DNA from 3 places in the Bacillus sp. T-10(2022) genome. Region 2 is predicted to be linked to each of the others. Evidence: riboswitches for the same ligand, from Rfam matches in the RefSeq annotation. Region 2 holds a riboswitch; each other region holds the start of a gene.
The links. Region 2 has a riboswitch for cobalamin ahead of OSJ91_RS12255 ((2Fe-2S) ferredoxin domain-containing protein). Riboswitches for the same ligand answer to the same signal wherever they lie in the genome.
Positions count from the first base shown of each region.

Region 1: linked by a shared signal. The riboswitch ahead of OSJ91_RS21525 (FecCD family ABC transporter permease) and the one ahead of OSJ91_RS12255 ((2Fe-2S) ferredoxin domain-containing protein) in region 2 are both predicted to bind cobalamin.
Region 3: linked by a shared signal. The riboswitch ahead of metE (5-methyltetrahydropteroyltriglutamate--homocysteine S-methyltransferase) and the one ahead of OSJ91_RS12255 ((2Fe-2S) ferredoxin domain-containing protein) in region 2 are both predicted to bind cobalamin.

Region 1 covers NZ_CP113518.1:4,397,692-4,408,260, forward strand. The annotation lists gene OSJ91_RS21510 (VOC family protein) at 1-56, opposite strand, end outside; gene OSJ91_RS21515 (ABC transporter substrate-binding protein) at 233-1,225, opposite strand; gene OSJ91_RS21520 (heme ABC transporter ATP-binding protein) at 1,255-2,022, opposite strand; gene OSJ91_RS21525 (FecCD family ABC transporter permease) at 2,019-3,092, opposite strand; cobalamin riboswitch at 3,285-3,471, opposite strand; gene OSJ91_RS21530 (GNAT family N-acetyltransferase) at 3,579-4,088, opposite strand; gene OSJ91_RS21535 (sigma-70 family RNA polymerase sigma factor) at 4,379-4,945, shown strand; gene OSJ91_RS21540 (DUF4179 domain-containing protein) at 4,942-6,081, shown strand; gene OSJ91_RS21545 (L-cystine transporter) at 6,315-7,703, shown strand; gene OSJ91_RS21550 (hypothetical protein) at 7,843-9,045, opposite strand; gene OSJ91_RS21555 (phosphatase PAP2 family protein) at 9,199-9,855, opposite strand; gene OSJ91_RS21560 (amino acid permease) at 10,083-10,569, opposite strand, start outside.
Region 2 covers NZ_CP113518.1:2,507,376-2,517,944, reverse strand. The annotation lists gene OSJ91_RS12265 (sirohydrochlorin chelatase) at 1-498, opposite strand, end outside; gene cobJ (precorrin-3B C(17)-methyltransferase) at 517-2,154, opposite strand; gene OSJ91_RS12255 ((2Fe-2S) ferredoxin domain-containing protein) at 2,169-2,537, opposite strand; cobalamin riboswitch at 2,690-2,879, opposite strand; cobalamin riboswitch at 3,083-3,272, shown strand; gene OSJ91_RS12250 (hypothetical protein) at 3,256-3,414, shown strand; gene OSJ91_RS12245 (energy-coupling factor ABC transporter permease) at 3,448-4,191, shown strand; gene OSJ91_RS12240 (energy-coupling factor ABC transporter substrate-binding protein) at 4,193-4,504, shown strand; gene cbiQ (cobalt ECF transporter T component CbiQ) at 4,491-5,267, shown strand; gene OSJ91_RS12230 (energy-coupling factor ABC transporter ATP-binding protein) at 5,285-6,130, shown strand; gene OSJ91_RS12225 (YozQ family protein) at 6,234-6,452, opposite strand; gene OSJ91_RS12220 (alanine/glycine:cation symporter family protein) at 6,621-8,048, opposite strand; gene OSJ91_RS12215 (class I adenylate-forming enzyme family protein) at 8,428-10,002, opposite strand; gene OSJ91_RS12210 (acyl-CoA dehydrogenase family protein) at 10,029-10,569, opposite strand, start outside.
Region 3 covers NZ_CP113518.1:4,833,719-4,844,287, forward strand. The annotation lists gene OSJ91_RS23870 (nucleotidyltransferase-like protein) at 1-720, opposite strand, end outside; gene OSJ91_RS23875 (YgzB family protein) at 896-1,249, shown strand; gene perR (peroxide-responsive transcriptional repressor PerR) at 1,344-1,787, opposite strand; gene OSJ91_RS23885 (D-2-hydroxyacid dehydrogenase) at 1,944-2,888, opposite strand; gene OSJ91_RS23890 (aminopeptidase) at 3,038-4,147, opposite strand; gene bcp (thioredoxin-dependent thiol peroxidase) at 4,159-4,629, opposite strand; gene OSJ91_RS23900 (potassium channel family protein) at 4,692-5,111, opposite strand; cobalamin riboswitch at 5,351-5,543, shown strand; gene metE (5-methyltetrahydropteroyltriglutamate--homocysteine S-methyltransferase) at 5,690-7,996, shown strand; gene OSJ91_RS23910 (acyl-CoA thioesterase) at 7,993-8,469, shown strand; gene OSJ91_RS23915 (ABC transporter permease) at 8,512-9,297, opposite strand; gene OSJ91_RS23920 (ABC transporter permease) at 9,302-10,093, opposite strand; gene OSJ91_RS23925 (ABC transporter ATP-binding protein) at 10,142-10,569, opposite strand, start outside.

The DNA of each region.
Region 1 (10,569 bases), 1.9 Mb from region 2:
ATTGAGATGGCCAGGTTCTTGACTGGTAAATGGGCTTCATATAAACCTTCTATCATATTACATTCTCCTTTCTCCTGAAATCTTCATTCTTACGAACTATGATCTGCCATACAAATAATTCAAGAAACCGATCCTATTATCCTTCTAATTGGATATAGTAAAACCCGAACAAGGACACGTTTCATTCGTGTCGATTATTCGGGTCATTTGTTCAGCATCCGCCTGGTCGGGTTCAAAACTTCTCGGGATAGAGTCCTTCGGCTACTGTCCGTAAGGCTAGTGGTGCACGAATCCCTTCCGCGCCCGCTGAAAGAGGAAGCACAATGATCGCTTTATTTCGAATGGCCGGTACATCCGCCAGTTCACTTTTATTTAATAAGAATGCTTCTTTTTGCTTTATGGGGATATCTCCGTAATCAATGATGGCAATGACATCCGGATTCCGATCGACGACTTCTTCCCAACTGACCTCAGGCCATCCCCCTTCCGTATGGCCAAAAATGTTCTGGCCGCCAGCCATGGAAATGATCCCTGTCATGTAATTATTTTTCGCTGCCGTTCTCGGGACTTCTTCACCGCTGTCATATACGAAAACATTTTTGGGCTTGCCTGCACTTTCGATTTTTGCTGTAGTTTCTTTTATATCCTGTTGCATCTCTCCGATGACTTCCGCTGCTTTTTTTTCTACATGAAAGATGCGGCCAATATTCTCAATATCTTTATACACATCTTCCATAGTCGGTGTTGACGTATTGGAAGACTCTTGGATATATGTATTGATTCCGGCTTCTTTCAGCTCTTGGACGGTTCCTAATGTTTGTTCCGTAAAGGCGCTTTTCCAGCCAGCATATGCAAAATCCGGCTCTGCTTCAAAGAAAACTTCTTTTGAAGGGTATTCCTTGGAAAGCACAGGCACCGTTTCATAGGCATCTTTATACTTTGGCAAAATTTCGTCATCCAAATAAGCCGTACCTGCCATTGAATCCTGCAACCCCAATGCAAGCATGATTTCCGTCGCATGCTGATTTAGCGAAACCGCACGTTTTGGGGCCTCTGCATAGGTGAATTCATGATCCAGATTCTTGATGACCACCGTTTCTTTTCCACTTTTTTCACTCTGTTTACCTCCGTCCTTTGAAGCTTCCTCGGAGTTATTGCAAGCGCCCAATATCATCATTGCCAAAAAAAAACTGATGCTTAACAAAATCTTTCGGTAACCAGTCATATATTTTCCCCTCATATCTATTGTTTTTTTTATATATGTGCTAAAAAGGTGATATGCGTCTTTTGCGTGATGGGGTGTATGCCGATTTCCGTTTCCACCCCGAACACCTTCCTTATCATTTTTGTCGTCAATACAGCTTCTGGTGTTCCGGATGTGATCACTTTGCCATTTTGGATGACATATATATGATCACAATACATGGCTGCCAAATTTATATCATGCAGGGCCGTCAAGACGGTAACGTCCAGCTTTTTAACAAGGTCCAGCAATTGGAGCTGATGCCGGATGTCTAAATGATTCGTTGGTTCATCCAGGATGATGATGTTCGCTTCCTGGGCTAGGGCGCGTGCTATGAGGACACGTTGTTTCTCACCACCCGACAAGCTCATGAAACTCCTGTCTTCAAATCCACTCATTTCGACGCGAGCTAATGCATGATTGACGATTCGTCTATCTTTCTCCGTATCTCCCTGAAATAACCGCTTATGAGGATGCCTTCCCATCCAAACCATCTCTTGTACACTAAAGTCAAAGGTCAGGGATGTTTCCTGACTGACAACCGCCATTTCCCGGGCTGTTTGTTTCTGTGAAAGCCGGTAAAGGTCACGGCCGTCGAGGTGAACAGATCCCGTATGCGGCTCCAAAATCCGGGAAGCATTTTTTAATAGTGTGGATTTCCCGCTCCCATTCGGGCCGATCAGCCCAACGAACTGCCCAGTTTTTATATGAAGGGTTATTTCCTCAATGATAGGAGTGTCCAGAATTGAATAGGATACTTCTTCAATAGCTAATCTCACTTGCCCCCACCTCCAAATGAATATGAACTTCGCCGCAAAAGCCAAATGAAGAATGGCCCTCCGCAAAGTGCGGTGACAACGCCAATCGGAAGTTCTTGAGGTGCCAGGACCAGCCGGGCACATACATCTGACCAAATGACGAGGATCATGCCAATCAATATGCTGCATGAAAGAACACGTTTATGGTCTGTCCCGGCCAATAGCCGGGCTAAATGTGGTACTACCAGACCGATGAACCCAATCGAACCGCTTACAGCCACAACTGTCCCCGTAACAAGGGACGTAATGATGATCAGAACTTTACGGAAGGCTTCCATATTGACTCCGAGCGTCGCGGCGACTTCTTCGCCCATCAATAAGATATTAAGGGAGCGGGATTGTACGATAAGGAACAATGAAACCACAAGCACCACAACCGCTGGAATCGGTATGTATTCCCATTTTGCACCCGCTAAGCTGCCCATCATCCAAAACATCGCTTCACGGATGCCGGAATCTTTTGGTGCAAGAGTGACAATGAAATTAGTGACGGCAGACATGATCATCGATATGGCTACACCCGCCAATAACAGCCTTGTCGTTTGAATTCTCCCTCCCACTTGAGCCAATAAATAAACGGAAAGCATCGCAGCCATGGCCCCCAGGAATGAACCGAATGATAACGCATATTGTCCGAATATAGGCAGCGCCCCAAAAAGAATGACAAGGGTTGCCGCAACAGAAGAACCAGATGAAATGCCCAGGATATACGGATCTGCAAGTGAATTGCGCACCAAGGCCTGGATGACGACACCCACTACGGATAATCCCGCACCTACCACCGCACCGAGCAATACACGGGGCAGACGGATATCCCAAATGATCCGCTCTTGTGCGATACTCCAATTCACCTCCAGAGAATCACCGATAAAAGGAAGATGCCCTAAGGCGATCTTCCAAACCGTTATTGCTGACATCTTAACTGGCCCAAGGGTAACAGCGAATGTAATCGATAATAAAAGAATGCACAGCAAGAAAAATATCAGGAAACGAAACCTGCGCTTGGCATTTCTCTCAAAATGGTCAAGCATATCCTCATTCTCTTTCAATGAGCTTCTAACCAATGACTCTTCCAATGATGATATCCTCCTTCAAAAAAACACACAAAAAAACCCCAATCCTTTTAACAAAGAATGGAGTTACGAGTATAGGCCAAAAAATACGGAAGGACCTAAGTCCGCCTTTTCTTACTCTCGAACACCTCTCCTCTCAGCGAAGGAAAAATTGGTGATGCTCACTGGGTAGGTCTCCTGGCTTCCAAATCAACATTTCCTTTCGTCTTCCCTGACTGAGTCAAGTGACATCCTGAAAGAAAACTCCTTGGTTACAGTGGCGCGACCACTCGGGATTTGCACCCGATTCCCTGTTACCCTTTGTTCACACAAAGGCACCCAGCGGCAAATATATGAACTTCGCAAAATTTTCCAAACATTAAATACAACGTTAGTATAGTATACTCCCCATCTTTTCACAATTAAAAAAATGGGAATGCGGTCTATTAATAGAGGAATATGGATTTATAGATACTTTCTATAATGGTAGAAAGTTAGCTTTTGAACAGTATCCGCACTAATTTCCTCATTAATCGAAATCCGTTCAAAACCGTTTTTCACTAAAACCTTTTGGGAACCGATATTGTCGCTTGTCGTTTTGGCATGTATTTGAGTCACATTTAATTCCGGCGCCAGATTGACCAAAAGCTTTAAAGCTTCGTTCGCAATCCCTTTTTGCGTAAACGCTTCACCGATTCTATAACCGACATGAGCCGTCCCCTTAATAGGGTCGATATCCACAAGATTAATCCTGCCGACGATTATGCCTGAACCATCCTTAATCAAATAAAAAGAGGAGATAGCATCTTCTTGCTCTTTTAATAATTCCTTATGCCTGATTCCAAACGTTCCAAAGCTATAATAATCATCTCCCCGGCTTGGGACTGTTTGCTCGAAAAACCTTCTATTATTGCATTCAAATGCAAATAACGCTTGTGCATCCCGTTCATTAAGCCTTTCAATGTATATATCCATCATTCTTTCATCCTTTCAAAAAAACGCTAAGCATATGCGGCCTGATATATCATTCAAGAAAACCAAGGGCTTATCCTCCCTGATAAATATATATTGAAAACCGTTTATATGGATAACACTGTCGCATACTGACAAAATTTGATACCCTCTATACCATATCATTCCAAATTTTAATGGAACCATCGTATCTACTAATTTCTATAAAAACCCCAAAAAAGTTGAGAATAAATATTTTTATATACGTTGTATAAAGTGTAAAAGCTTTTACAAAAAACAAGGGGAATCATGTCATGAAGTCTACGAATAAAAATTTTATCGAGCGGTTGCAACGCCAAGAAGAAGACGCATTGGAATTTATAGTGGATACCTATTTGCCACTAATCAAGGGGGTAACATATAAGGTTCTCTCTCCTCTTAGGAACGACGGTGTCATGGAAGAATGCATCAATGATATTTTTCTTTCAATCTGGAACAATTCAATAAAGTTCCATGGGGATACAACTGATTTCAGAAAATGGATTTGTGCGATCGCTAAGTTTAAAGCGATTGATTATTACCGAAAAGCCATGAAGAAAATGGAGCTTACATCAGGTTACACAGAAGTAGATCCAGAAAAATCTGCAGAAGACGAACTGATTATACTGGAAGACAGAAAAGAACTGCTTCAGTTAATTGACCTTTTAGAACCTGTAGATCGGGATATTTTTATCATGAAGTACTTTCTTGGTTTAAAAAATGAGGATATCTCGATAAAACTCGGGTTGACCAAAGCATCAATAGATAATCGAATTTATAGGGGAAAAAAGAAGCTAAGTCAAAAAGCTACGAATCTTAAGTTAGGAGGCAGTGTCGTATGAAGGATATTTATGAATTATTAAATGATATAGACATAGACGAAACTGAATTTAAGGAAATAGAAGTCAGCGAACTAGAAAAAGCTAAAGTCAAAAGAACCCTAAAAAAATCAATAAGCAAGAAGAAAAAAATGAAACGCTGGCAAAAGAATGTTCTGGCTGCTTCTATTATATTCGGGTTATCCACCGCAACGATTGGACTCTCGTTTACCGCTTCTGCTAAAAGCATTCCTTTGATAGGAGATATTTTCAGCTATTTTAGTAATGAAAACTCAGGTCTCTCCGATGATATCAAGAATAATGGAAAGGGTCTTTATAGTGATTATAAGGCCTACTCTAACGAAATTGGCCTTACTGAAGAAAGCAATGGCCTTACTTTCACGATAAATGACGCCATTTATGACGGAAAAACGGTAACCATCACTTATACTATAGAAAGCGAAGAAGATTTGGGTGACGGATCATTCTTTATTCCCAGCCCGAATATAAAAGAAATGAAAGCCCAAGGAGGATCGGATGGAATTTCAAAAGTAGCTGATAAAAAATATGTAGGCTTATTAACGGTTAGTAACTTAGAAGATCTTAAAGTAGATAAGGTAAATATAGACTGGGATATAAACAGCATTAGTATTACCGACACGGATAAAGAGATAAAAGGAAATTGGGACTTTGCCTTCTCTCTAAAGGCAACTGAAAGCAACGAGAAGGTCATCAATAAAAGTGTGAATCAACACGGTGTAAAAGTATCCGTCGAAAAACTATCGATCTCGCCAATGTCCTTTGTGGTTGATTATCATCAAGAAGTGTCCGACTCAGTCAAAAACAAATGGGATGAAGCCTATGTGGAGTTGTCCATTAGAGATGACTTAGGAAATGTGTATGCTGGTCAAGGTAACGGAGGAAGCGGTATCGATTCTTATAATTTGAACTTCAGCAAAACATTTCAAAAAATCAATCCAAACGCTACGAAACTGATTGCGACACCACATGTAACATTACGTAATTTCACTTCAGAGAACCACGGAGAAGCAACCATAACGGAAGATGGTGAAGAAAAGGTGTCATCCTTCCCAACCAAACCAAGTAGTGCTCCAAAAGAGTTGGTATTGGATGATATCGTGATTGATTTGAAGAAATAACAATTTTACCTACAAGAGGTATACTGAACCCTAGATCCCAGAGTGGAGAAAGGTTCATGTATATCTCTGTTTTGTGACTTCTTATTCAGTCCATGAATATGGATACATACATGAATTACTTGAAAAGTCAAAAATAAATTATTTTCTTCTGGTAAAAAATCAACGGATGATGTATCATAGTCTTCAGATATTCATTATTCTCATTTGGTTAATCGGAATTAGGAGGAATATATATGATTGGTTATGTGTTTTTAAATCTTGCCATAATGCTCGTTCTTTTAGGCGTTTTATTTTACATGAATAAGAAGCATATTTCCTTTACAAAAAGGGTCTTTACTGGACTTGGTTTAGGGATTGTATTCGGACTTCTTTTGCAGTATTTCTATGAACCTCAGTCAGAAGCGATCGTTAAATCGGTCGATTGGTTTAACATTGTAGGTTCCGGCTATGTCAAGTTCCTGCAAATGATCGTCATGCCGCTTGTCTTCATTTCAATCTTATCCGCATTCACAAGATTGAAACTGACTAGCAATATTGGAAAGATCAGTGTCCTGATCATCGGAATCCTGCTTGGAACGACTGCGATTGCAGCAGCTGTCGGGATCACCTCGGCAACTGTATTCAATTTGGAAGCCGTACAAATTGAGCAAGGGGAAGCGGAGTTAAGCCGCGGGGATCAAATATCGGAAACATACGGTACGATTCAGGATAAAACGATGCCGCAGCAAATCCTTGAGTTGATTCCGTCCAATCCGTTCCTTGATTTAACGGGTGCACGTCCGACATCAACCATTTCCGTTGTAATTTTTGCTGCATTTCTTGGGATTGCCTATTTAGGGGTCAAAAGGAAACAGCCTGAACATGCTGAATTTTTTGCTAAAATAGTAGATACATTGCACAGCATTATCATGCGCGTAGTAACATTGATCCTGCGTTTAACACCTTATGGGATCTTGGCGATCATGACGAAGACTGTAGCTACAAGTGATTTGGATGCCATCCTGAAATTGGGGAAATTCGTAGGTGCCTCTTATGTCGCCCTGATTGTCATGTTCCTCATCCATTTGCTATTGCTGATGCTTGCCGGATTGAATCCAATCGTATATTTGAGAAAAGCTTTCCCGGTATTATCGTTTGCCTTCACTTCAAGAACAAGTGCAGGAGCTCTGCCATTGAACATCCAAACACAGAAACAACTAGGCGTGTCCGAAGGAATTGCCAACTTTGCCGGATCCTTCGGCTTGTCGATCGGTCAAAACGGATGTGCCGGAATCTATCCGGCCATGTTAGCGGTCATGATCGCTCCAACGGTTGGGATCAACCCGCTTGATCCTTCCTTTATCGCCATGTTGATTGCCATCGTGGCCATTAGCTCTTTCGGGGTTGCAGGTGTAGGCGGAGGAGCAACATTCGCTGCCATCCTCGTATTATCTGCAATGAACTTGCCAATCGCCTTGGCCGGACTGTTGATTTCCGTCGAGCCATTGATCGATATGGGAAGAACGGCTGTGAATGTCAGCGGAAGCATGACTTCCGGTATTCTGACTAGTAAAATAACGGGCGACCTTGATAAAGAACAGTTCAGCGAAGAATCATCTTTGAAAATTGAAGCTGAAATGTAAAAGAAAAAAGCATCGGACTTCCTGTCATGGGAGGTTCGATGCTTTTTTACATGGGCTGTACATTCAATTCAGCCAAAATCCTTGGTGCAAAAAGTAATAAGGGAATGATGATTGAAACCCAGTTAAGATAAAATTCATTTTAAATAAGTACATGCCAGATATTTTCTTGTTTCTTATATCTTCCCTTTATTTCTCCAACGCCATCAATGGTTAGCGAATCATTGGTTTCAGAGGGTTCATTCTCTATTATCAGATGTAATTTATTTATGTTTTGAATTCCATGATCAACATGGGCAATAACCGGTTGCTGAATAATAAAATCTTCATTGTTCATTCTTACTATTATAAAGCTCTTATGTAACAGTCTATCTTCTAATGGGATCATATTCATTGGGTCAAAGGATTTAGCAGTTATTTCCCCTTCAATATATAAATGAATGCCTGCTTGTTTATTAAACTCTTCAAATGCTTTCATTCTCTTTTCCATAGCAAAATTAATGACTTCCTCTGTTTCAGGACTTATTTTCACATCAGCTATTGAATGCTCCATATAGTCACCGGACTGCTGTTTTAATAGGTCATATAATGTATCTTCTCTATCAAAAAAACTTTCCATCCAGCCTGGTGAAAGCTCCCCCAGTAACAAACACATAAATAAACCGGAACTATAACAACTTCTTCTAATACTGGAAGTAGATTCATATTTGTTTGTTAGCTGTTGTGCATACTTTTTTAAAACTGAATCGTAATCAAGCGGGCTTTTTTCCGAGTAAGCCTTCAATTCGACATACCACGCAGGTCCCTCAATGGTTTCAATCAATTTTTCATATGTTAGGTACTCTTCAATTTTGGCTGCTCTTTTTTCCCTTAGGGCAATGAAAGCATTAAGGTATTGTTTCTTCTTAATTATGTTATTTTCCAACAACGCATGATAAAGATTTATTCTTTCCTGATTTCGCAATTCCACATTTTCTTTTGACAACGGGTATGTGATTCCCATCATTTCATCAGAAAACCGTTTTTCATCCTTTATATACTGATAGCCGTGAAATAATTCATGAACCAGTATTGAATACAAATCTTCATATTCCTCATAGTAATCCATATTAACAATTGCAGTGGGATATTCTTCATACATAATGATTGTGTCACCAGTAAACTGTACATCCCAGCTTAAAGTATCATATGTACATTGTGGATTGTTACTGAATTTAGGATGATTGAATAGATAAACCTTGCTCTTATCATATAATGCATATGCAACAAGTTCAAAGCCCGGCCAATAATTTTCCAACTTCGCTTTAACCAAGTCTTCAGCAATCCGAATAAGATGATGAGGCATTCTTTTCCTCCTCTCCACTGTTACATTAGGTTAAAAACATAATATCATATATGTTTTAACATAAATATCCAATTTTTAATTGAAACAAAAAAAGCCACTGTAACATATCAGCTCATGGGAGCGAATATTCTTACGGTGGCTTTTTTCATATGGTCACTTTTTAATTTGCCTTGCTGTGTAATGATTGGCCTGAAAAGCCGATAGCGCTTGGAACGTATACTGGAAAGCTGCATATACCCCACATGCAAGGAGTATTCCAGCGAGTACATCCAATACAGCATGCTGTTTCGTAAAAAGCGTGGAGAGGATGATCAGTGTTCCGAATGCAGTGACACTGGCATACTCCCATTTGTGCTGTTCTTTCCGCTTATGGGCGACGATCATCATGATGAATGTGGTCAGTACATGTATGCTGGGAAGGCAGTTGACAGGTTGATCATGACTATAGATGAATCGCATTAACTGGGCAAAGATATCATTGCCCACCACTTCTGGACGCGGAACTGTCGTTTGCCAAAGGCAATATACAAGAAAACAGAGAAGCTTCCCCGATATCAAACTGCCTAACCCTACGAAATAGTGCTTTCGGTCAACAAAACAATAGTAAATCAGCAATCCATAAATATACGGATACCAAAGTAAATAAGGAACGGCAAATTCTTTAATAAAGGGAATCTCCCCATCTATTATAGTCGTAACATCGACAGCATGACCTGAAGATTGATTGATGATTGAATAGATGGAACTAGTAATCACCAAAAGTATTAAATAATATAACGGGTGAAAGGATAGTATGGAATTGTTTTTCATAGCTCGCTCCGGCTTTCAATATATTGGTTTTTTTCCAAAGATTATTATACAACATTTTTCACTAGATTAACTCTTTAATTGCTAAAGTTAATGATTCCCATGAACTAGTAAAATGGATATCTCTAACTTTTCATCCGACCAAGAATGCATAACGAAAGCCATGGCATATACCACGGCTTGATACGAAACTTATATGCGAGAAGGCAAAAGTGCTAACTCTGCCATCTCTAGATTTTGTTATGTCGTTTTTTCCATACAAACGTTAGGGAAATGAAGATGTAGATGCAAAGTGTAATGACCGTAACGATTACGGAAGTCGTGAAAATGATTCCTATCAGGATCGTTATTAAAGCGATGATCGCAGCCCAAGTCGTATAAGGGAACCATTTTACCGAATAGGCACTTGTTTTTCCGGACTGTTGTTTACGTGATTTCAAATGGGCGAAAGCAATGATCAACCAGATGAATAATACGGTATATCCCAGCGAACCCATTAGGAAATCGAAGGTCTTGCTTCCAGCAAATAAGGAAATCAATACACCGCCATATAAAGCGGAAGTACACATTAATATTGCGGGAACAGGTACTTTCTTCTTGGATAAACGGGAAAAGATTTTCGGAACGCGACCATCCACGGCTTGAGTATACAGAACGCGGGATGAACCATACAACCCGGAGTTCATCGATGAAATGATCGCTAATAGAACTACGGCG
Region 2 (10,569 bases):
TTCGACCCATTTAACGTTTAATTTTTCCCATAATAATCGTGAAATTTTATAGATATCACTATTTGCATCAGCATCACTGCCACCTCGGCCTATTAGCAATATCGCTGTCTCAGAATGTTCAGAGGCCGTATCGAATCCCGCTTCCTCAAGACGGTCTGTCAGGATCGTCAATACATCATGGTGGACCCCGATCGTTTGGCCATATGTGAATTTCACTTCTGGATACTTAGTTTTCCCATCCTCTATTTCAGCTGGGATATGTAATTTCGAATGTCCTGCATGCAACAAAATGATCGGTATGACGATAACTTCAGTAGCCCCTCGTTTTACACAATTATCAATTCCTTTGGATATATTCGGTGCCGCAAATTCCAAGAAGCACGTTTCCACTAGGAAACGCTCGTTCATTGCCGGAATCATATTTTCAATAAAATGACGGACTTCTTCATTTCCCGAAGCCAACCGGCTTCCGTGTCCTACGAACAAAACTGCTTTCATTTTCTTTCCCCCTCTTGATTAGTCTTCACAAGGCGCAGGCTCTATGTTTATTTTGGGAGCGATGTCTTGATAAGAAAAATTCTGTATCTTTTTCGAACGTTTGAAGTATTTAAAAAGCCGCTCATTTGGATGGGCATTTTGCTTATACTCCCCGACAATGTCGGTGATCAGTTCAACAAGCTGTTCCGGTTCAATGCCTTCCGCAACCGGCTGACCCGGATGGGCTGTTCTTCCAACTGGTTTAGCTCCAAGAAATAAGTCGAACTTCCCTTTTCGGAAGACAATCCCGATATCATCCATCACAGCACTATAACAAGCCATCCCACACCCATTAAAACCGATGTTCAGTTCCTTGGGCATTTTCATTCCGCCAAGCACCCGGTGTATTTCATCCGCATAAGGAATGGATTCCGCTTTTTCACCATCACAGAAATCACAGGCTTTTAATGTCAGTACATCTCCAATCGGCGACAAAAGAAAGTTTGCTGATTGCAATTTCCCCGTAATGACTTCCGGCTCCGTTGTCGGAATCTTTAAGACGATTTTATGATTTGGCGTGTATTCCATCGTTCCCTTTTCCCCGACAACTTCCGCAAGTGTCATCATTTGTTTGGGAGTGAATTGTTTATTCGCCACACCTGGACTAACCGCAAGTTCGAATACCGACTCCATTTTTTGCTGAACAATCGGCTGAATGGATTGCTTAACGGTTTGACCCTTGACTCTTGACAGGGCCTCCATTGCCATTTCAAAGGAAGCTGGCTTCTTTTCTGGTGCTTTTGTAAGTAATCCAACTCCTCCAGCGGACTCGGTTAAGGCTTCTTGATCTAATGCCCACGGTTCCGCTTCTTTTTGCAGTCGCTGATGCGGCTTCAATGTTTGCTTTTCCGAATTCAAAGTATATTTTCTCTGATAGCCTCTTGGTGTGATGATTTTGTCATCATATAAAAAGGTGGATGAATTACCGATAATGACGGTGGTCAACATTCCAATATCGTGATTCAACATATCCTGCAAATTGGTTATAACAACATCCTGCCTATCGCGATAAGCACTTTTCACCAACCCGACAGGTGTATCCGGCGAGCGGTAGCGAAGGAGAATTTTCTGAGTTTCAACAATTTGCCGGGTCCGCCTGCCGCTTCGCGGATTATAAAGTGCAATGACAAAGTCTGCCATTGCAGCTGCTTCAACCCTTTTAGCGATCAGTTCCCAAGGAGTTAAATGATCACTGAGGCTGATCGTACACGAATCGTGCATGACTGGTGCCCCAAGTAAAGACGCACATGAGTTGATTGCAGAAATGCCAGGAATGACTTCAATGCCCACTCCAGTTTCTTCTTTCCAGCCTTTTTCAATCAATACTTCATAAACCAACCCTGCCATCCCGTAAACTCCGGCATCCCCACTGGAAATCACCGCCACTTTCTTTCCCAGCTCCGCTTGTTTCACTGCTTCCTGTGCACGTGATACCTCTTCAGTCATCCCCGTACTAATGATCGTTTGATTTGTAAGCAGTCCCTGAATGAGTTCAACATAAGTTTTATAACCAATGATGTAGTCACTTTCTTGAAGGGCTTCGACGGCACGTTTGGTAATGTGTTCAAAATTCCCGGGCCCAAAGCCCACGACGAATAATTTACCGTTTGTACTCATTAAGACATCTCCTTTTACGCTTTGTTCTTTGAAATACCCGTATGAGCAGGAAAATCTGGATTAGGGGTCATTTCGCCATCATTGAATTTATAGATCATCTGTGGAACAAACTCACCCTCATCGATATTACTGACGATCTGCCGACCGAAATCAGGCGTTTCCACTCGATACCAGTTTCCTTGGGGATAGGCAATCACAACGCAGGCATCCTTACATCTTCCGTTACAGCGTGTCCTGGTTGTATGGATTTTCAGATCCAGTCCTTTTAAAGCAATTTCATCGCGAATCGCTTGGGTTACTTCTTCCCCGCCCTTTTTCATGCAGCTGCTCCCATTACAAATCAACAGATGCGTATTTGTACCCGTCAAATTCCAAGTAGTCATCTTCTTCCTCCTGAGTTCAGGGAAAAGGCAAAATAAAAAACCTTAACATTAGAGTCAAGGTTTTAAAAAAACTATATGAATGAGGAGCCTAAGGCAAGCATGCCAAATCCTCCCAAAATCGTCATAGTCCTTCTACCTTTCCCTCCGAAAAGTATCATGCAATTTTAAAAGCAGGTTTCCTGGCTTACGCTTCATTTTACTTTGTCCCTTCCCGGCATCAGGCCAGTGGCTATCGACAATTTCATCAGCGTTTACAGTAGCGGGGGCTGCATCGGATTTTCACCGATTTCCCTATTATCCCTTGCTTATTCACACAAGGGCACTTTTAAAATGAAATATTTGGTTTTATTATACATTTCTAACTAACTTAATCTATCATATAACAACTTTATCAAAATTCAATAGTTTATTCCGACTGTTTAGAAAAGTTTAATAGTGTAAAACCAGTTACAATCCTTTCCTCGCAACAAACTTCGTCCCGAAAAAAAAAAGATAGTGTAGCTGGAATAATTTCTTTATGGTAAACTATACGAGAATTTTCAAAATAATTACATAAGTTTCATGGTGTTGAATTTCTCGGAATTCAGCTTAAAAGGGAAGCCGGTGAAAATCCGGAGCGGTCCCGCCACTGTAAAGGGAAGTTCCATTACTTTAATCCACTGTCAAATGAGATGGGAAGGATGTAATGGGATGATGAACCAAAGCCAGGAGACCTGCCATGAAGCGTGAAACTGTTTCAGCCTACGAGGATGGGCGTGCGGATCAGGCAGAATGGCCCATGGTTGGTTCATGCTGCACAATTCCTGTTCATTACGCACTTCTTTCCTTTGAGAGAAGTGCTTTTTATTTTGGGCGCCGCTTTTCTTCTCAAGATTGATCAGAAAAATTAAAAGTGTTGAAAGGAGAAAGAATGAAAAGAACCAATTGGAAAATTATTTATTTTGTCATTTTACTGCTTTTTGTTCCAAAACGGGCATTGGCCATGCATATCATGGAGGGCTTTTTACCCATAGAATGGGCTATATTCTGGTGGGCCTTGACGCTTCCATTTTTAATCTTGGGTTACCGGTCCATTAGGTCCAAAGTAAGGGAAAACCCAGAAACAAAAATGATACTTGGCCTATCGGGCGCATTTGTATTTATTTTATCGGCCTTAAAAATCCCTTCCGTTACCGGAAGTTCTTCGCACCCTACCGGAGTTGGTTTGGGTTCCATATTATTCGGACCATTGGCCATGAGTGTCGTTGGCTCCATCGTTCTGTTATTTCAAGCTGTATTACTGGCTCACGGAGGATTGACGACATTAGGAGCCAATGCATTTTCCATGGCCGTTTGCGGACCGTTCATTGCTTACTTTGTCTTCAAGGGTGCAACTAAATTGGGGTGGTCTTTTTCACTTGCCGTTTTCTTGGCAGCTGCTTTTGGAGATTTAGGAACCTATGTGGTTACTTCCGTTCAACTTGCTCTTGCGTTTCCATCCGAGGTAGGAGGATTCATGGCCTCTTTCAGTAAATTTGCAGGGATTTTTGCCCTGACCCAAATTCCCTTGGCAATCAGTGAGGGGTTATTGACAGTCGTCGTGATGAATTTCTTGAAAAAATACAATCTAGGTGAATTGAAATTGCTGCGAGTTTTATCCAAGGAGGCCCGTTAATATGAAAAAAAGTCTACTGCTGCTTTTCCTGGTTGTCATTCTTGCAACCATACCGTTAATCACCCAACAAGGAACGGAATTTGGCGGTGCCGACGGCGAAGCTGAGGAAGCCATCACTAAGATCCATCCGGAATACAAGCCATGGTTCAACAGTATTTGGGAGCCGCCAGGTGCAGAAACCGAAAGCTTATTATTTGCGCTTCAAGCTGCAATCGGAGCCGGTTTCATTGGATACTTCATTGGCGTGATGAGACAAAGGAATAAGCAAACCAAACAAGAATTGGCAGAAAAATCGAAGCATGTTACTCATTGATAAATATGCCTATTTCAATGGGCTAAAGGATGTACATCCGTTGGAAAAGATGGTTTTTGCACTTTCCCTTTTGCTGTTTTCGTTAACGGTAAGGGATATGGCCGTTTCGCTCATCACTTTTACGGTGATGAGCGCTTTAATCATTTTTGCGGCAAAAATCCCGCTTTCCTATTATCTTAAATTACTTCTATTGCCAGGATTTTTTATACTATCTGGAACAATTACCATCCTTTTTTCTTTCACAAGTAAATTTACATCGATATCGAATATATGGTGGTCCTGGAAGGTCGGGAACTGGCAAATATTCATAAGCGATGACAGCGTCGGTACAGTGGCCAATTTGATCACTGTCGTATTGGGCAGCATCAGCTGTTTATATTTCCTTACCTTAACTACACCCATTACCGTCATCCTATCCGTGCTGCGAAAATTTAAAGTGCCTTCCTTATTGATCGATTTAATAGAATTGACCTATCGCTTCATCTTTATTTTTTTAGATACAGCTTTGGCCATTCACCTAGCACAAGCTTCACGGTTGGGGTATGTTTCATTAAGGAAAGGCATACGTTCACTCGGATTACTAATCTCGTCTTTATTTTTAGGAGTATTGCAGCGCTCTGGGCAATTGACGATGGCCATGAACGCAAGAGGCTATCAGGAGAATCTTTCCTATATCGAGGATACTTACGCCTATTCCTCACGCAATTGGCTGATCGCGATTGCAATATTAGGAAGCTTAATCTTTATTAATGGATATTTGTAAATTGGAGGCAACCAACAATGGACGAGCATATTTTTCATATAGAAGGCCTCACCCATCAATTCGCAGATGGAACGTTCGCTTTAAACGATCTGTCGCTAACGATTCAACATGGTAAAAAGATTGCATTATTAGGCAATAATGGTGCCGGCAAATCGACTTTATTCCTCCATTTAAATGGTCTTTTACAACCTACAGCAGGAACAATCAGATTTAAGGGCAAGAAAATGAAATATGACCGTAAATCATTATTATCATTACGAAAGCAAGTCGGGATCGTTTTTCAAGATCCCGACTCGCAGCTCTTTTCCGCTAATGTACAACAGGATATATCGTTTGGACCGATGAATTTAGGATTGAATAGAATTAAGGTCCAGGAGAAAGTAAATTGGGCAATGGCCCAAACGGAAGTAACGGAACTGAAAGACAGACCTACCCATTTTTTGAGCCTTGGGCAAAAAAAACGTGTCGCCATTGCGGGGATACTCGCCATGGAACCCGATGTCTGGCTCTTGGACGAGCCTACCGCTGGATTGGATCCTTATTTCTCAAGACAGATCATGGCTCTGCTGGACAGTATCCATCACCCTGACAAAACGATTATCCTATCAACTCATGATGTTAATTTAGCTTATCAATGGGCTGATGAAGTCGTTGTCATGAACGATGGTAAGGTCATATACCAAGGGGACCCTATTTCCGTTTTCCATGATGAAGACGTTTTGCTGCAGGCACATCTGGAGAAACCGTGGGTTTTTGAAATGTTTCAGGCCCTTCTTCAATCAAGGAACCCTTCTGAAAGGGACTTTTTCCCAAGAACGAAGAAAGAATTGCTTCAAAAGTTGGAGACAGAAAGAATTTATTAATTATGTTTCCCCTAGCTCTTGTTTCATCAGAAGCTAGGGGAACTAACCGATTTATCAACAAAATAGCAGGCGATAATTCTTGTTCATAAAAAAACAAATTTTATTACCTTTCTTCTTTAGATCTTTCTTTTGCAATCTCAATATCTCTTCCGTTTACATCATCAATGACTGCCTTTATTTCGCCTTCCGCATAAGTATCGGAGACTTGTTCGTGAGTTCTGGCCAGTCCAGAGGATAATGGATCTTCCCGTTTATAATCGCTGACATCATATATTCTTCCGGCAACTTCTGAAGATTCATTTTTTGATTGCTTGCTATCCATTATTTTCACTCCTAGTTTTTAAATTATCATTGCGGTATTAAAGACAAAGGTATTTTGTGTAAAAAACGTAGCAATATTCAATAATGATGAAAAAAGGCAGGAAAAGACAAAAAAAAGCTTACAAGTACAATCCCCTTTCAAGGACTTACTTGTAAGCTTAATGAGAACTTAGGCCTCCTTCTTCACATCCACATTATCGGATGGGTCACCCCAGCATTCCACATTCTTCAAACCTTTAATATTGTTCACATGGAAGACTGGATTTTTCCCACTTTTCTTTTGCTTTTGATAATCCGCCAGTGCAGCAAAAGCGATCTTTCCAAGTAAAGCTATGGCGATCAGGTTGATAATGGCCATAAGGGCCATCAGCAAGTCAGCCAGTCCCCAAACAAAATCCAGTGATGCAAGCGAACCGAATATCACCATTCCTACGACTGCGATACGATAGACATTCAGCCAAACCTTATTTTCATTGATGAAGCCGATGTTCGACTCTCCATAATAATAGTTGCCAACAATCGAACTAAAGGCGAATAACAGTACGATAATGGCAAGGAAAATACCCGCCCAAGATCCCAATGCCGTACCGAGGGCATTTTGGGTAAGGACGATACCATCCGTTTCCTTCGATGTATAAAGACCTGAAAACAAAATGATGAAGGCTGTCGAACTGCAAATGATGAGCGTGTCGACAAAAACACCTAGAGACTGAATGAGACCTTGCTTGACGGGATGACTGACATCAGCCGTCGCACCGGCATTTGGAGCACTACCCATCCCGGCTTCATTTGAAAATAGGCCGCGCTTGATTCCCTGCATCATGGCAGCTCCCAGTACTCCGCCAGCCACTTCTTTTATTCCATCAAATGCACTTTGAAAGATCAAAGCAAAGACACCAGGTAACTCGGTAATGTTCATTATGATGATAATCAATGCCACTATCACATAGGCTCCTGCCATGATCGGGACGATGACTTCAGAGACCTTTGCAACCATTTTGATCCCGCCAAAAATGATGACAGCCGTGACCATAGCCAAGATGATTGCCGTAACCCACTTTTCAATCCCAAACGATTCATTGAATGCGCTCGTAATCGTATTGGCTTGTACCGAGTTGAAAGCTAGTCCAAATGTAAGCGAAATCAACACAGCGAAAGTGATCCCCATCCAACGGGCATTCAATGCTTTTTCCATATAATACGCAGGACCGCCGCGGAATGCATCCCCATCCTTGACCTTATAGATTTGAGCAAGTGTACTTTCAATGAATGCGGAAGCAGATCCGATCAGTGCTATTAACCACATCCAGAAAACTGCTCCAGGTCCGCCTGTCGTGATCGCGATGGCAACACCTGCAAGGTTACCCGTTCCTACCCGCGATGCCGTGCTTATGCAAAATGCCTGAAAGGATGTTACACCTTTTTTATCCGCAGTGGCACCTTCTCCCAAAAGCCTGAACATTTCCCCTACCATTCTGAATTGGACAAACTTCGTGCGGATGCTAAAATAGAGACCCAATCCAACCAACATGATGATCAATATGGAAGACCATAACACATCATTTGTCTCACTAATAAATTTTCCTATGAATTCCATTAAAACAAACCCCTCTACTTAACTCTAATTATTATTATAAAAACATATACAACTATAATTTATTTCCCCATACATTGAGGACATAAACAAGTGAAGCCCATAAAAAAAGGAAAGTCCAGAATGAACCTCCAATACAATAATATATTATATCCTAACCCTCTATTTTTTTCATTCATGAATTGATATTTCAGTATCATTTCCTTTATAGTGTTTATCTTTATTCATGTAACATTCACTGCAACGTTAATTACATTCATATTCCAAATACACCTTGGATATAGTACAAAAAGGCCTCACACGTCCTGATCCCAGGTTAACGTGCGAGGCCTTTTTTGCATTCCTCTGCTCTATCTTATATTTGCTATAGGCCTTAATGTTGCTAGATGGTTAGAATACCTTGTGCAAACATCTTTCTTAATTCTTTCTTATCTATTTTTCCAATCGGCGTTAATGGGAACTTATCAAGAAAATAGGCTACTTTAGGAACCATATACTTAGAGGTTCTTTGTTTGCAGAAATCAATTAATTCCTCACTAGTACAGTTCGAACCATCTCGCGGTGATACCACGACACACACTACTTCTCCCCAATCTGGATGAGGAACGCCTATGCAAGCGCTTAATGCAACGGAAGGGTGCTGGTTCACCACTCGCTCCACTTCTGAAGAATATACGTTCATCCCGCCCGTAATGATCATATCTTTCTTCCTATCCACAATATAAAGGTAACCGCTTTCATCCCATTTACCAATATCCCCAGTGTAGAACCAGCCATCACGGATGTATTCTTGGGTAAGATCCGGTCTTTGATAATAGCCTACCATCATTGCTGGTGATTTTACGATAATTTCTCCAAGCTCGGTTGGTTTTACATCATTTCCATCTTCATCAATCAGTCGAACTTCTGTAAGAATGCACGGTTTCCCACAGCTTTTCAAAATTTCCGAATTGTTATGATAAGCCCATACATGAGCGCTCTTCGATAGTCTGGTAATGACAATATTGCATTCTGTCATGCCGTATTGCTGGCGCATGATAGGCCCGAATACTTCAAAAGCTTCTTTAAGGCGCTTTTGAGAAATTGGTGACGCGCCGTAGAAGATATTGCGCATGGAGCTCATATCATATTCCATCTTCTTTGTCTGATCAAGGAGCCTGTATAACATGGTCGGTACCATGAATGTCGTCGTGATTTTATGTTCCCTTATCGCCTGTATGAATGCTGCAGCGTCGAATGAGCCCATCACATAGACATGGACGCCCGAAACAAGGGATCTCCAAAGTAATGAACCCGCTGAATGCACAATGGGCGTACTTAGCAATACCCGGTCACGGTCGTCCAGCGGGTCTTCGATAGCTGCAGAAAGTATGGCGGCGCCGAGTCCTTTCTGGGAATGCATGACGCCTTTGGGTGTACCCGTTGTCCCGCCTGTATATGACAGAAGTGCAATGTCATCTTCTTCAGCTAATGGCAAGTCTAGATTATTAATTTCGCCAGGCCATTGAAACGATTCAAACTCCTCCGGATAATTAATATGAAAGCCTGGGAGCCCAATGACATGGACATCTTCCTTCTTCATTTCTTCCAAATACTCAAAGAAGGTGTCAAAGTGTGTCTGTGTAGCTATTATGACCACTTCTGGTTTTGCTTCCTTTAAAATGAATTGTATTTCTCGTTTCCCCAGTTTTTCACTTAATGGGACCAAGGTGGCTCCGCATTGCTGGATGGCCAAACCAAACATCACACTTTCCAAACTGTTTGGAATGATGGTCGCTATGCGGACACCCCTTCCTGCACCTAAACGAAGTAGATAAGAAGTGATAAGTTCTGTTTTCTTCCATAACTCGTCGTAGGTTATCGTTTCTCCGGCTGGCAACAAGGTAATAGCCGGCAGTTCGCCGAATCGTTTTATTCCTTTATTCAACAGTGACTGAAATGTCAACTTATGCAGCATGTATATTTCCTCCCTCGAAAAAGGATTTACCCCTTTAATAATGCTTTAGCAATTGTATTTTTTTGAATTTCTGAGGTTCCGCTCAGAATCCGATACATCCGAGCACTCCTGTACATTTTTTCTACTGGATGCCCTTTTACCAAGCCTTTGGAGCCAAAGATTTGGACAGCCTTGTCAGCCACACGGCAATTTACTTCTGAAGCAAACAGCTTAGCCATGGACGTGCCGGCTCGATCCTCTTTTCCTTGATCAATTTTTTCAACCACATCATAGACCATGCACTTTGCGGCATAGATTTCCGTCGCCATATCTGCGAGCATATGCTGAATTGCCTGGAAGTCACCGATGGGCCGGCCATGTTGGACTCGCGTTTTGGCATGTTCAATAGATAGATCGAGAAGGTGTTGAGCCATACCGACAAAGCCGGCGGCATGAGAAGCGCGATTTGTGTTTATTCTTTTCAATCCGAGCAGCAACCCTTTTCCTGGTTCTCCGATTATATTGGCGGCAGGCACTCGACATTGATTGAAATTCAATTCAGCATGTATGCGTTCACCTGATAGCGGA
Region 3 (10,569 bases), 2.3 Mb from region 2:
CGCAATCGTCCACGGATCTTCTTTCGTCCCCATTATTTCGACCAAATGCTGTGAACCTGCATTCGTCCTCGAATAAATAAGAAATTCGCTCGCAAGGAAAAGAAGCTCCAATCTTTTTTCGAGAGTTTCCTCACTGCTGATCAATTCTTTATACAACTTATAGATCTCTGGTTCCATATGCTTCACTTGGTTCCAGACCGTAACCTCCGGATAAAAGCCTTGTTCTATTATTTCCAAACGGGCCAAGTGATGCAGGGAATGAACGATATGGTTGTATGCCTCCAGATAATGGCCTTTTTCAAAGAAGCTTTTCCCATCCATGTACCTGCGAATTAACTTCGCAAACTCCATCCCCATCTTTAACTTCCTTCCATAGAAGGGGAACTCCCGGATTTCTGTTTTCAAACGATTCAAATATTCATTCCGGTCAAAAAGAACCTTCCCGTTATATATCCAGTCAACCACTTTGCGGTTCGTACCTAATAGAAGCCATTCTTTTAACTGGTCTTCCTTTACGATATGTAAGGCTGCCTTTTTATCTCGGTAAGTGTAATGTTTTAAAAACACGGCCTCTTCCGCTTCGTCTGCAATCACAAAAAGGATGTAGTCAAATGTATCGGTAATCGGGCTATTATCATCCCTTTTTTCTACTAACAAGATTCCAAGTGTAGATTTTAAACTTGCTCGCTCTTGATAAATCGGGCGAAGGATATCTTCCATCATAAATTCCTCCAAAACCTTTTTTTTTAGATTTTCGACAAAACTCTTCAAATTCCTGCTTATGTCCCTTACCCCAAACCATCTCAATTCAAAAGTAATATGTATCCTTTATTTCTTTTTTGTTCCATCCATTGTTTATGTTATAGTTAAAGTTATATTTTAGGAGGGACAATCCATGGCTAAATATTCTAGCAAAATCAATAAAATACGCACTTTTGCTTTGAGTTTGATTTTCATCGGCTTCATCGTAATGTACCTTGGGCTTTTCTTCAAAACGCATCCTGTTGTCATGACGATTTTCATGGGGCTGGGCCTTTTATTCATAATCGCAAGTACAGGGGTTTATTTTTGGATTGGAATGCTTTCCACAAAATCGATCCAGGTTGTCTGTCCTAACTGCAGCAAACCTACAAAAATACTAGGGCGTGTAGATATTTGCATGCATTGTGAAGAACCATTGACACTTGACAAAAAGTTGGAAGGCGAAGAATTCAACGAAAAATATAACCGGAAAAGCCTGCATGACTAAAGGAATTCGGCTAGCTGAATTCCAGAAGTCTTTAACAATTGTATCATTTCTTCATAACATGAAAAAAAGTTCCAACCAAGTGGAGGAACTTTTTTTAATGCGATTCTTTTTTCGCACATTCCGTACAGTCGCCGTAGATTTCCATCCGATGGTGACTAACATTGAAACCGGTGACTTGTGCTGCGAAATGCTCGACTTCATCCAATGCAGGATAATCGAAATCCACAATTTTCCCGCAAGTTTGGCAAATTACATGATAATGATTCGTCGTCACAAAATCAAACCTTGCTGAAGAATCACCATACGTAAGTTCTTTTACCAAACCTACCTCACGGAACACACGCAGGTTGTTATAAACCGTTGCCACACTCATATTCGGAAACTTGCCTTCCAGCGCTTTATATATATCATCAGCGGTAGGGTGGGACATGGAGCTTATCAAATACTCAAGTATCGCATGGCGTTGAGGAGTTATTCTTACACCGGTATCTTTTAAGGAATCCAACGCTTCTTTTAACTGAACTTCAGACACCGTCATCCACCTCTTTTTCTCATTAAGTATGCATTCTTAAATTATAATGTTTATAAATAGTGTACCTTTTATGCGTTGAATTTGTCAATAATTCAATGGCTTAACCATTCTTTTTTAGTTTATTCATAAACACATTGAATCTTTCCCATTTTTGCATTGAGTTTAGTATCCCCTGGATAAGTCGATTACGTTGGTGAAGTCTTTTCCAGCTTTCAGGTATTCACGCATATTTTTTTCGAATATGGCAAAGGTTCTTGGTAAATATTCTCCGCTTTTACTTGAAAGATGCGGAGTGACTGTAACATTCTCCATCCTCCAAAACGGATGCCCTTTTCCTAAAGGTTCCGGATCAAATACATCCAAGATGGCATGAGATAATTCCCCGGCATCCAGCGCTTCGATCAACATTTCATCATTAATCAGGTCGCCGCGGCCAATATTCACGAATACTGCAGTTTCTTTCATTGCTTCAAAGTGTTCTTTTTGCAGAAGGCCCTTCGTTTCATCCGTACTTGGCAGGACGGATACGATATAATCGGCTCCCGGTATGGCTTCCAATAAATTATCCAGGGCATAAAGGTGATCGATGGATTCCACTGGTTTCCCGCTCCGGTTCACTCCTATCGTCGTCATCCCAAAGGCTTTCCCAAGACGAGCCACTTCCCCTCCAATTGCACCCACACCAATAACGAGCATCGTCTTGCCATTCAATTCCCCTACTTCAATCTTTCTATCCCACAATTCTTCCTTTTCATTCTTCATAAGCAGTTTCAATTTCTTTTCATATTGCAAAAGCATCCCTATCGTATACTCTGCCATCGGGATTTTATGAATGCCTCTTGCGTTGGTCACCAGAATTCCCCGTTCCTCTATGGCTTTAAAAGGCATTAATTCCATCCCTGCACTCATGACCATGATCCATTTCAAGTTCGCAGCTTTTTCAATGATTTCTTCAGTTAAGTCTTCACCATATGTAATTAAGATTTCCGCTTCACGAAGCGGCCCATCCGTCCATCCTTTTTGATAAATGAAGCCCAAGTCAGGAAAAGCTTCTGTCATCTTCTTTTGGATGCCTTCATTCGGAATGACAGTTGAAAGTATTAACATGTTTATCTCTCCCTTTTAATTAACATAAAAAAAACACGGGCTCTATGTGTCCCGCGCAACTTTCTCTGAGGAGGTATTCCCTTAATAAAGCATATTCAGGTGTCCCCTTTTTGAGTTGGACAAAAGCCTTAGCCTTATTAAAAAAGGCTTTATTTTAAGGAATTTGGGTTTAATGCATCTAATTCAGGCAAAATGAAAACGCCATCCCTTCTGATCAGGACGTCGTCAAAGAAGATGTCACCACCCCCATATTCGGGCCGCTGAATCAAAACCATATCCCAATGAATCGATGATCGGTTTCCATTATCCGCTTCTTGATAGGCAAGTCCAAGAGCCAAGTGCAGACTCCCGCTTATTTTCTCATCGAACAGGATATCATCCATAGGTTCCAATATGTATGGATTGATTCCAATTGCAAACTCCCCGATAAATCGGGACCCTTCATCAATATTCAGAATTCGGTTCATTTCAGAGTCACGATCGGAAGTAGCTTTAATGATTTTTCCCTTTTCCAAGTTTAATTCTATGTCACTAAAGGTGAATCCTTCATAAGTTGTTGGTGTGTTGAAGGATATCCTTCCATTGAGACTATCTTTTATGGGTGCCGTAAACACTTCCCCATCCGGTAAATTCTTTTTTCCGGCACATATGACGGCCGGCATACCTTTGATGGAAAAGGTCAAATCCGTTCCTGGCGAGACGATCCTGACATTGTCAGTTCGTTCCATCAATTGTTTTAATGGTTTCAAGGCCGTCTCCATTTTCCCGTAATCCATGTTGCATACATTCAAAAGAAAATCTTCGTACCTGTCGAAGGTCATGCCGGCTTTTTGCGCTGATGCGTTGGTGGGATAATTAAGCAAGACCCAACGTCGGTTGTTTACATAGAAAAGAGTGGGGGAATTCATAGCCTCCCCTTGAAGACGGTGCCTCTCGATGGGAACATCGGTCATTTCCACATCGTTTTCCTCCCCGGTGATGATGATGACCGCATCGATATCCTTATATTTCTTCAAGGCCCATTGCGAAGAGGTGTCAAGTTGTTCCTTTACATTCCCTTGTAACAGGTGGCGGCTTATTTCATCGTCTTCGAGTTCTACATATGGGTAAGCACCCACTCTATAAATTTCATCAATCAGCTCTTTCAATAATGGTTTCGTGTTGATATGGCCCCGTATGAGGATTCTCTCTTTTGGCTGTAATTGTATCGAATGATGAATCAGCCTGGCTGCAAGCTTCGTTATTCGCTCATCCTTCATCTGCCTGTCCCTTATTTTTCGAGGTCACGAAGAGTTTCAAGAGCTTCTTCGACGTGGCCTTTGACTTTTACTTTACGCCATTCTTTGACTACCTTACCAGACTTATCAATCAGGAAAGTTGAACGTTCAATGCCCATATACTCCTTGCCGAAGTTCTTTTTCAATTGCCACACATCAAATGATTCAGCCGCTTCATGATTTTCATCAGCCAGCAGCAGAAAAGGCAATCCATGTTTTTCGATGAATTTTTCATGACGTGCAACTGGGTCTGGGCTGATTCCAATGATGACAGCGTTCATTTCCTCAAATTGCTCATTATGGTCCCGGAAATCACAGGCCTCCGTCGTGCAGCCTGGCGTCATGTCTTTTGGATAAAAATATAAAACAATATATTTCCCCTTAAAATCCGATAGGGACACCATTTCACCATTGTTTGCAGGGAGCTTGAAATCAGGTGCTTTTTCTCCAATTTTAACTGTCATATTGAACCCTCCATTTCTTTCATTATGGTAAGAGTACCCAATAATCGAAAGAAACACAACTTTCATTTATCCTTCCTATCTTTGTGCTCCAAATCAATCACCGTCCGGATCACGAACGCTGCCGGCAGTGTATAACCGATGAAAGCCTGAATCGTAGCTATCATCCTCCCCATGCCAATCGGGGCTATATCTCCATACCCTACAGAAAACATCGTCATCGCACTAAAATAAAAAGAAGTCTTCAACTGTTCATAGAAAGTGCCATCCAATCGATTGCCCATATCAAGAATCACCGAATGATTCTGAAGTTCGTATAATAAATAAATCAGTGCAAATCCAACTAATATCGTCGCATATAAATTGCCTAGCCACAGCATATCCTCCAGAGAAAACTTCTTTCCTCCCGACTCAACAAGAAATAACGTACGAATGCTCATCACCATGCAAAAAATAATTCCTGCAATCAAGATGTAGAAAGTCATCCCCCACGCCCCATTTCAAAACGCCACTTCCTCTATACATACTCCCTGTCCAAACAATATATTCTTTTTTAGGAACAGACCCTTATCACCTACACACCTAATAACCGCATACTTTTCCTGAATCTTTTTTTCATGTTGACCCTTTTGGTCGGATATGTTAAGATTGTCTAAATTTTTATAATAGTTTTTATTTTATAAATTTTTAGCCTGCAAACAGTTATCAAGGCAGGTTTTGTCAAATTTCATATGTGGAAATAGGTTCCTAATTTTAAATTAGGATTAAAAGGGAAGTCCGGTGTAATTCCGGCACGGTCCCGCCACTGTAATGGGAGTGTTAGCGCCATCCAATATGCCACTGATCAACAGATCGGGAAGGCCCGTCGCTAATGTTAATCCCTAAGTCAGGAGACCTGCCTATTTCGACAACACTGTTTTAACCTACGGGAGATAGGGAGGTGTTAGGGACCTTATAATTGTAAGGGGCATTTTGCATGCCTCTTTATTTTAAGCATTTCTAACCATCTCTTTTGACGGTTAGGAATGCTTTTTTTATTGCTCAATTAAATGAATATAGGAGGATGGGAATATTGAAAAGCAGTAGTTTGGGTTACCCTCGAATCGGGGAAAATCGTGAATGGAAACGTACATTGGAGTCTTACTGGTCCGGTAAAATCGATGAAGCAGAATTTACGGCACAGCTAAAAGCCATCCGTTTAGGCAACTTACAAAAACAGAAGAAGCGAGGCATTGATATCATCCCTGTCAACGACTTCACTTGCTATGATCAAATGCTCGATATGTCCGTCATGTTCGGTCTTGTTCCTGAACGTTATTCAGCCTATGAAAGCGGAAGCGTCCCCCTTTCCGTTTATTATTCAATGGCTCGCGGAAACAATGATGAAGTAGCTTCCGAAATGACGAAATGGTTCAATACGAACTATCACTATATTGTCCCTGAATTAAAGGTGCCACAGCTGACGTTAACAGAAAACAAACCACTTGCAGCATATCGGGAAGCCAAGGAAAACCTAGGGATTGAAACGAAGCCCGTATTGATCGGTCCTTATACTTTCATCTCCCTTTCCAAAGGCTTCAAAAAACAAGATATCCCTGGCATCATCCTGAGCCTGCTTCCCCTATACACGCAAATCCTGCGGGAGTTGGAGCAAGAAGGCGTGAAGTGGGTTCAAATGGACGAACCTTCACTTGTTTCATCGATTTCCAAAGAAGATATGCAAACTGTTACTTACCTCTATGAAAAACTGAATGAAGCAGCACCAAACCTGAACATCATGCTACAAACATACTTTGATGCCGTGGAACATTACCAAGAAGTCATCGAATTACAAGTCCAAGGAATCGGTCTTGATTTTGTACATGACAAAGGAAGGAATCTAAGCAACCTGGAAGCATTCGGCTTCCCGAAGGACAAAGTGCTTGCTGCAGGTGTGATTGACGGAAAAAACATTTGGCTTTCTGATTTATCGAAAAAAATCCAATTGATCGAGACTCTTAAGACAATTGTAGCCGAAGACCAAATCTGGCTTCAGCCCTCTTGTTCCCTGCTTCATGTCCCGGTGACAGTTCGTAATGAAACCGCCCTTTCAAAAGAAGCGAAAGAGGCACTCGCTTTCGCTGATGAGAAACTTGAGGAAATCACACTCTTGGTCAAAGGGAATAATCAAGGCTTTGAAGCAATTGCCGAAAAAGTCGATGCCAATAAATTCACGCTTCAAACTTTAGCAAGTTCAAATGCCCGGAATCACGGAACTGTACAAGCCAATGTCGAAAAGGTTAAAACCAGGACCGCCGCCCGTCAGCTTCCATTTAAGGAACGTTACCAAAAACAACAGGAATTTTTCAAATTGCCTTTTCTCCCTTCGACTACGATCGGCAGCTTTCCGCAAACATTTGAAGTTAAACAAGCACGCGGGAAATTCAAAAGAGGAGAATGGACCGCTTCGCAATATGAAATATTCGTTAACGAAGAAATTGGCAGATGGATTGAAATCCAAGAAGAAATCGGTTTGGATGTCCTTGTTCACGGGGAATTCGAACGGACGGATATGGTTGAATACTTCGGCCATAAGTTAGGCGGATTCGTCTTTTTAGAAAAGGGTTGGGTACAATCCTATGGATCCCGCTGTGTGAAACCACCAGTCATCTACGGCGACATCCATTTCATCGAACCGATGACAGTCAGGGAAAGTGTATATGCACAATCACTGACGAAGAAGACGGTAAAGGGAATGCTTACAGGTCCTGTTACGATTTTGAACTGGTCATTTGTCCGTGATGATATTTCCAGGGAGAATGTTTGCTATCAGCTGGCGCTCGCTTTGGAAAAAGAAGTCATTGCATTGGAATCCGCTGGAATCAAAATGATTCAGGTTGATGAACCTGCACTTAGAGAAGGTCTGCCATTGAAAAGAAGCGATCGCGACGAGTATTTGAACTGGGCTGTGAATTCGTTCTTGATATCCACATCAAGCGTGGAGGATACAACCCAAATTCATACGCATATGTGCTATTGCGACTTCAACAGTTTCATGGATGTCATCTCCTCCCTGGATGCCGATGTAATTTCCATCGAAACATCCCGTAGCCATGGGGAGCTTGCTTCCGCATTCGAGGAAAAAACGTATGAAAAAGGCATTGGTCTGGGTGTGTATGATATTCATAGCCCGCGTGTGCCGGCAGTGGAAGAAATGGTAGATATGATTGAACGTGGGATCAAGGTATTGGATAAAGACCAGTTTTGGATCAATCCCGACTGCGGACTGAAAACAAGGGGTATCCCGGAAACCGTCGCTTCCTTGAAAAACATGGTCGAAGCAGCAAAAATCGTCCGTGAAAACCTTTTAGCAAAAACAACAGGCAAATGATTGAAAAGAACGTTGCCCATCCAATACAGCAGTCCCGGACTTTTTTAACCGACCTTGTTTTTCCACCGGATACAAATCATCACAATACCATCTTTGGCGGTAAAGTAATGGCCTATGTTGATAAAATAGCCTGCATTTCAGCTATGCGCCATTGTCGAAAACCCGTTGTGACTGCTTCAAGCGACTCTTTTGATTTTTTGGCCCCCATCAAGACGGGGGATGCGATCAACCTTGAAGCTTATGTTACCTGTGCCCATCGCACATCAATGGAGGTATTCGTGAAAGTGGAGCGCGAGAACCTATTAACAGGCGAGAAACAGCTTACGGCCCGTGCTTTTTTAACGATGCTGGCCATTGATGAAGACGGTAAGCCGACAAACGTACCACAGGTCATTCCGGAAACCGAAGAGGAAAAGCAGCAATATGTTCAAGCACAAGCAAGATATATTGAAAGAAAGAATAAACGCAACTAAACAAAAACCCCTTCAACATGAATGCTGTTGAAGGGGTTTCTTTCAGTTCCCTGCCCCGCGGTACCTCTTCACTCCCTGATTCCATATGAATACGGATATCACGAAAAAGGCTACCCCAATTACAGGTGTGGCAAATGCATATGCATACCACTCTTCCTTTCTAAGGAAATAAGATGCCGGATAAACACCAACAAACGCGAATGGCAGCACCCATGTTAGGACAAAACGAATGACCTTATTATAAATATCAACAGGATAGCGCCCATAGTTCCCGATATTATACATCATTGGCATGATGGAGGTTTTCGCATCCGACCAGAAACCAATGCTTGCTATCGAAACGAATATGGCTGCATAAGCAAGGGCCCCGCCTATTGCAAAAATGATGAAAAGAATCGGGTCATACCACGCAAGCTGCAGATCCAATGAAATCCCCGAATAGACTATAATGATCAAACCGGTCACAACACCAAATAACGCTTCAAGCTCGATTCTTTCTAAAATGACTTGAAACAGGCTATGTATCGGTCTTGTTAATATCCGGTCCATTTCACCTTTGACGATATAACGGTCATTAAAATCCCAGATGTTGAAAAAGGCTGAAAAAAGGGCGAATGGGATAAGGAAAAATCCATAAATGAATATGATTTCTTCACGGCTCCATCCGCTTAAAAATTGCGTATGTCCAAAAACGACTAAGATAAATACTAGATTCACGACCTGATTCAGCAGGTCAGATAGGATTTCCATGAAGAAATCGGCTCGATATTGCAGTCTTGTTTTCATATATTGACTCACATATTGAAAAAACATCGATACATAAAACATCCCGTCAACCTCCTTGAATAATCAGCTGTTTTTTTGCGACTATCCATAAAAGCTGAATCGGTATTATGAGAATGATGCACCAAATTAACTGCTGTAAAAGCGCCATGCCAATTTCGCCTGAACTGTACCCATTCGTAAAAATCATGCTTGGTACATAGCTGATCCCTTGAAAGGGTAAATATTTCATCACTTCCTGCGCCCATATAGGATAGAAACTGATGGGCAGCAGCAGACCGGAAAATAAATCAATGATAACCCTTTTAGCGCGGATTAATCCGGCATTATTATATAAGAAAAAGGTGGTGATTCCCGTCAATAAGTTGATTTGTGTATTGATGATGAAGCTGAACAGCAAGGAAATGCCGAACATCCCCCACGTAGCCGGCTCGTGCGGCAATTCGATAGGAAAAATGAAAGCTACCAGCAGCATCCCCGGAATCGAGAAGAAGAAGAAACGGAATATCCCTTCCCCAAGCCCTTGCATCGTTTTCATGCCTAAATAGTTATAAGGCCTTATCATTTCAATGGCAACCTTGCCGTCTTTAATCTCAGTGGCGATTTCGCGGTCAATATTATTGAAATAAAAAGCGCGCGCCATCCATGCAACCGCGACATAGGTTGTCATCTGCATGCTTGAAAGTCCTTCGATGGAGCTTTTTTCTCCATATATCGCATTCCATAAGAAATAATAAGCACCGATATTAATGCTATAAATTAAAATGCCGGTATAATAATCCGTTCGATACGCAAGCATCATTAAAAAACGCATGCGGATCATGGCAAGATACTTCCCCATGGCCCTCCCCCTTCTTGATAGACACGTTGTTTCTTAATGATAAGAGAGTCAGACAGTGCCTTCTTCGTAAATATTGCGAACGATCTCTTCAATGGACGTTTCATGGATTTTGATGTCTTTTATTTTAAAATGAGATACGACAGCTGAAACAAGCTGTGAAATATGATCACTTTCTTCTTTCAACAAGGCAATGTAAGTTTGATTTTTCTCATCATAAACCCAGTTAGCGGTAAATGGGAGCGCTAATGATTGTAATTCCTTCAATGCGATCGGCTCGATGAATTGAAAATGGATCTGTTTTTCCTCAGCCCAGTTATCTTTCAAACTCTGCAATTCCCCATCATAGATGATTTGTCCTTCATCAAGCATGATTACACGCTCACATAATGCTTCAATATCTCCTAAATCATGTGTAGTCAAAAGGATTGTCGTATTATATTTCTCATTGATTTCTTTCAGGAACTCACGAATCTTCA